2 regions of the Bacillus shivajii genome follow, and region 1 is predicted to be linked to the other one. Evidence: predicted binding sites of a transcription regulator. Region 1 holds the regulator's gene; the other holds the start of a gene.
The links. The regulator Rex, encoded in region 1, represses fermentation and respiration genes when NADH is low (regulators of the CRP and FNR family bind a similar motif). The targets are predictions, from matches to a motif close to TTGTGAAATATTTCACAA.

Region 2: lpdD (prenylated flavin chaperone LpdD) is a predicted target of Rex. The motif match lies at 1,720-1,737, and genes of this name have one in related genera.

The regions. Positions count from the first base shown of each region.
Region 1 is NZ_CP084703.1:527,421-530,623, reverse strand. Features, by position in the region: gene LGQ02_RS02665 (MDR family MFS transporter) at 1-935, opposite strand, end outside; gene LGQ02_RS02660 (redox-sensing transcriptional repressor Rex) at 1,177-1,812, opposite strand; gene moaC (cyclic pyranopterin monophosphate synthase MoaC) at 1,855-2,334, opposite strand; gene LGQ02_RS02650 (ABC transporter ATP-binding protein) at 2,512-3,203, shown strand, end outside.
Region 2 is NZ_CP084703.1:2,903,958-2,907,160, reverse strand. Features, by position in the region: gene LGQ02_RS14175 (hypothetical protein) at 1,095-1,343, opposite strand; gene lpdD (prenylated flavin chaperone LpdD) at 1,829-2,164, shown strand; gene LGQ02_RS14165 (HesB/YadR/YfhF family protein) at 2,312-2,611, shown strand; gene LGQ02_RS14160 (MFS transporter) at 3,145-3,203, shown strand, end outside.

The DNA of each region.
Region 1 (3,203 bases):
CCTGCGAGTAAAGCTGCTGGTAAAAAGACAAGACCTGTCATAATGGCTCCGTAACCATACACATTTTGTACAAGCAGTGGGATGAGAAAAATTCCACCAAACAAACTAATTGAACTAATAATTGCGACCCAAACACTGTATGCGTAAGCTTTAATTTTAAATATCGATAGATCTAGTAAAGGTTGTTCTGTTTTGTTTTCGATTTTCACAAAGAAATACAATGCAATAGCCCCGATGATCAATAACGATATATTCAGTGGGTCATATAAATGCGCGAGTTCACTAATTCGCCCTAAAGCAAGTAAGATCGCCCCAACTCCAAGGGTCACTGTGACAAACCCGCTTCGGTCAAACTTCAAATTGTCTGCTCGCTTCGTTCGCTTTAGATAAAGCATTGAAAAGGTTAATCCTAAAAGACCTGTCGGTATATTACATAAGAATAACCATTGCCATGTACCAAGTTCAATAATGAAACCACCTAATGTAGGTCCAATCGTTGGTGCCATCATCGCTGCAATTCCCCAAATCCCAGTCGCCATCCCTCGTTCTTTTTTCGGGAACACTTGGAAAATGAACACCATGGAAAGGGGCATAATAAATCCGCCACCGACTCCTTGAAGCCCACGGAAAAAAATGAGTGATGATAGATTCCATGAAAACGACCCTAATAGAGACCCTAATAAGAAGAGGGAAACGCCAAACAAATACATTTCCTTCTTTCCGAACTTATCACTTAAAAAACCTGTAAGTGGCATCGTAATCCCCATGGTTACCATGAAGATCGTAATTACCCAACCAGCCGAAACAGCATCGGCATCAAAAACCTCCATGATATGTGGAACAGCTGGATTTAACATACTGTTATTTAAAATGACTGTAAATGTACCAAGTAACACAGAAATTAATACGAGCCATTTATGTGGAATTTTACTCATGTTTTCACCTGATTCCCTTATTAGTTAGCCAAAATGTTCGATTCTCGAAATATATAATTCTACTATACCAAAACATGTGTATGATTTCATGATAGAATTTAGGACTTTTTTGGAAATCAAAAACAAGTTCTTCCTATACAAAAAGCTGCAGGTACATTTCTCCCACAGCTTGTCTAAGTGATGACACTTATATATCGTTTTTGTTCCGTTTTCCAACAATGAAAGGGTATCAACCGTTTCATTACATTGGATAATGTTTCAAGAAGTAGATAAGGGATTGAAGTTCTACAGATAAATCAATATGATGAACTCGGACGTTGTCTGGTACAGATAACCTTGCTGGTGTAAAGTTTAAGATCCCTTTAATTCCAGCATCTACTAACTGATCAGCAATCCCTTGCGCTGCTGCTGAAGGGACAGTTAACATTGCCACTTCTGCTTCACCAGCTATGCGTTCTTTTACTTCATCTAAATGATAAATGGGAACGCTTCCAATTTTTTGACCGACCTTGCTTTCATCAACATCAAATGCCATCTCAATTCTCATATTGTTACTTTTCGTAAAGTTGTAATTTAATAAGGCAGTCCCTAAGTTACCGACACCTACTAAAATAACCTTTCTTATTTCATCTTGATCTAATGTTTTTCTAAAAAAGGTTAATAAATAATTGACGTTGTAACCATACCCTTTCTTTCCTAGCGCGCCGAAATAGGAGAAATCCCTTCGAATCGTCGCTGAATCGACTTTTACTGCTTCACTTAACTCTGTTGAAGATACACGATTTTTCCCTGATGCTTGCAAGCTTTCTAAAAAACGATAATATAACGGCAGCCTTTTTGCAGTTGCTTGCGGTATTTTTGTTTGATCGATATCCATTTTTTTCGCCTCCCACCATCATGAATTGGTTCAATCGCTCTTTTATCTCTTGTAGTCGCCGCTCTTTCCGCCGGTTTTCTCCTGCAAGAAAGTCTCGCCAATGACCATTCCTTTATCTATAGCTTTACACATATCATAAACTGTAAGTGCTGTTGCTGATGCAGCTGTTAACGCCTCCATCTCTACTCCTGTGCTCCCTTTCGTCTTCACACCAACTTCAATAAGAAGAATGTATGTTTCTTCACTTACTTCCCAGTCAAAATGAATATCCACACCTGAGAGTGATAATGGATGACACATTGGAATCCATTGCGATGTATTTTTGGCCGCCATTACTCCTGCTACTTGTGCAACGGAAAGAACGTCACCTTTTTTCATCGTTCCTGCAGTAATGCCCTCGTAAATATCTTTTGTCACTTGGACACTGCTTTTCGCCACAGCTGTGCGAACCGTTTCTTGTTTGTCAGAAATATCGACCATTTTTGCTCGACCTTGGTCATTAAAATGTGTAAACGAACCCATCGGTGCCCCTCCTTTTGTCTCTTCGTCTATTGTACACCATAGTTGGACAAACTGCACAATCCTTCTCTAGATTAGCAAGAATTCATGTTCCACTTTACTACAAATGTTGCCACTTTGCGTAACAGTCATGTACACTTATTTTGTAATGACCCAATGATGTGGTGAGGATGAAATAATATGATTTTATTACAATGTGTACAAATAACAAAGTCCTTTGGGGCTGAAACAATATTATCCAATGTAAAACTTGAAGTCCAAAGTCGTGAACGAATTGCTCTTGTCGGTCGAAATGGCGCAGGCAAGTCAACATTGTTAAAAATTATATCAGGAGAACTATCTCATGACTCTGGAGATATTATTATCCCTAAAAACGTTGAAATCGGTTATTTAGCCCAACATAGTGGCTTAAATACGAACCGCTCAATTTGGGATGAAATGATGTCTGTTTTCACCCATTTAAAACAAATGGAGAAACATTTACGAGAATTAGAAGAAAAAATGAGCAACCCAAGTGCACCAAACTATGAAAAAGTATTGCAAGAATATGATCAATTACAACAAGACTTTAAAGATCAAGGCGGTTACCAATATGAAGCCGACATTCGCAGTATTTTATCTGGGTTAAACTTCTCTGATTTTGATTACGATACACCGATATCCAGTTTAAGTGGTGGTCAAAAAACAAGACTCTCTTTAGGCAAATTGTTATTAACGAAGCCAGACCTTTTAATTTTAGACGAACCGACAAACCACCTAGACATAGATACACTCACTTGGTTAGAAAACTATTTAGCTGGCTATCCCGGAGCAATACTCGTTGTCTCGCACGACCGATACTTTCTCGATCGAATCGTAGATTATGTATACGA
Region 2 (3,203 bases), 2.1 Mb from region 1:
ATTCTTCGAGCTGCCTCGACGCATCATCTTCCAAGAAGTGCTTGAAGAGGAAGAGGCACGTAGTCTGCGACGAGTAACCGCAGGAGCAACGAGCATTTGCTTCTCCGAATATTCTTCGAGCTGCCTCGACGCATCATCTTCCAAGAAGTGCTTGAAGAGGAAGAGGCACGTAGTCTGCGACGAGTAACCGCAGGAGCAACGAGCATTTGCTTCTCCGAATATTCTTCGAGCTGTCTCGACGCATCATCTTCCAAGAAGTGCTTGAAGAGGAAGAGGCACGTAGTCTGCGACGAGTAACCGCAGGAGCAAGCGAAGTGTGCTTACTTAGAAGCTCTTAAGCTTTAGTGCAAGTCTTTATAATGAACTTCGGCTAATTTCGATCACGTCCTGTGATCAACGCCGAATGTTTTTAACTGTATAAAATTGGCAAGCAGCCGGTTAAACTAGCAATGGAATACGGATGTAGTAGCTTTAAAATGAAAACTGTTATAAAAGATGTTTTCTTTAGGTTCAAATGAACAAGATTAGATGCTCGAAGCAGTAGAAATACACGTAGACTCCGGCGGGAACAGCGCGAGCAGAAGATCCACTTTGGAAAGAAATGAGTTTTCTTTCCAAAGTTAGCTGAAGCCGTGCCCGCGGAATGCGAAGTGTATTTCAACTGCGTCTCAACAAAAATAAAGGAGATAATTCAGGCGCGAATTACCTCCAAAAATGAGTTGTTATTTTCAGTTTCTCCCTTTAAACGGAACTACTTAGATTCGTAGTCGTCACTTTTTTGTACTTTATTATTAAATTAAGTTGTTTACCAATCATTATATGTCACAAAATGTTCAAGATATTTAGTCATAGAGCGGGGTATTTGTGACCAATTTCACAGAATTGATGTTTTGAATGAAGTAGAATGAACTTAGAACGAAGCGAAAGGGAATAATATTTATCTTTCGCGGTTCATAGCTTTTTTTCCTTAGAAAAAGAACCCAGCCATGAAGAATCATGGAATTTTGTTCATGATGCCCCCAATCATACATGAACAAAGTATTGGTGCGAAAACCAAAAAAACTCAGGTGCTATTCACCTGAGTTTTTTTGGTATTACATAATGATATGAATAATTAGTAAAATGATAAAACTAATAGCAGTGTATTGATGAGATCGTCTTCTTTTGCCCGTTGCTTTTTTATGTCGAATCCAGCCTGATGTTAGTAATACTATAAACGCGATTGTAGTTAACATTCCACTTATATAAGAACTATTCCATTCTGCTCTTATTGATAGGGCAAAGTATAAATGACTCACTACTAGAATAAAACTAACGATTGCAAAAGGTCTATGAAGTTTCATTAACTTTCTACCTGTTAACCCTAGTCTCTTACGTAATATTCGATTTTTTGTATGTTTAATCCATATGAAAAGAAAAAGCATACTGAAATTTATAGTAACAAAAAGAAATGCTACCCAACCTGTTAAAGTTATTAAATAATATTCCATTCCAACCCCTCATTTCATCATAAAGAAGTTAAAAATGTTGCTCACTTTTATTTTAACAAATGAAAAGTCTGAACAAGATGAGCTAAATCACTCTTTATACATTCGGTCTGATAAAGTTTGATATTGGTTTTCTTTGGTTAAAAGACGAAACTTTCACCAATAGCGAACCTTCTCGGGTGCTTATGAATTAGTAGCGGGGTATCAAAGTAATTATTTATATTATCAAAGTATGTGATGTATTTAACATTATTACGAAGTGATTTTTGCTAATGTATACGTAAGATCCTACGAATAGGTTAGAACAGAGTAGGTAGGGTATCTATCTGGGAGGGGAAGAAATGATTGAATGTGAAGTAACGAAAGTTGGTGAAGATGATTCAATTCTTGTTGTCGGAGGAACACGACATCATATCGGTGCTGTGGTTATTGCAACATGGGAGGACCATTATGTAAAGGTCGTTAGTCATGGTTTACCTCACCATAAAGAAGAAGAACTTTTTATTGAACTGGCAAAAGTTTGGTGTGAAACATTTAAACGAACGACTATGATTACAGGTGGCATTCATATAGATCACGCGACAAAAGAGGAAATAAAAATGCTAGTCGATGAAACTTGGAGAAAGTTTTTCATTTTAATGTCTGATCAAAAGATCCAATCTATAAGTAATTTATAACCCTTCTCATACTTATTTTCATAAGGTTTAATATTTCTCTTCAGCTAGCTAGTTTGATACAATGCATACATGGTCTTATGTTAGTTTTAATTCCTTCAATATAGGTAAAAACTACAACAAAGATAATCATTAGTTGGAGGGTTTTCATTGAAGATAACCGTATCAGATAAAGCAGCAGAGTGGTTCAAAGAAGAATTGCAATTATCATCAGGAGACGACGTTCAATTTTTTGTGCGTTACGGCGGATGTGGTAATTTCCAAACGGGTTTTTCTTTAGGAGTAACGGAAAAAGCACCGGAAGAACCAGCTGCCTCATTTGAAAAATATGGAGTAAATTATTACGTTGAAAAAAAAGATGAATGGTATTTTGATGGAAAAGACTTTTCTGTAAATTATAATGAAGATACTGAAGAAATTGAATACAAACACGATGATAATACGAAATAAATTCATCTACTAATAAAAGGATCTGAGTGATGAGCTCAGGTCTTTTTTTACACATTAAGAATTAATAAAATTTTAGCTGAGAAGTAGCTCGACGTAGAGAAAATTTTAAAGAATTAAGTATAAGTTCAACTAACGCCTCTGTCTTCGTCCAAAACTCGCCAATCGGCGAGTTTTCTTTATGCGCTTTGGAGAAAAGCTGTATACTCTTGCGCCACGTCGCTTCAATTGATGATCGTATTTAGCTTGTTCCTTTACTTTTTTCAGAGTTAACAATATCGCCATAAAGTTTATAAAGCCAATCATGACAGTTTTGTGAACTGAAAAAATAGAACAAAACATTGATATATCAACGTTTTTAAAATTAGCGTCACATAGCTGTCACAAAATAAGGACTCGGTGTGACGAAAATCACACTTTTGGTGTGAGCAATCACACAGTTGGTGTTTCTGCACTTTTTTACAATGAACTTAATAAAATAAACATTCATGAATGAAAAGCAGTTTTTCAGGATGATTTTAAGGAGGTCATAAAGGATGGGGAATTTAGAAAAATCCTTTTATTCAAAAGCAAGCATGTATTCATTTCTTGTCGT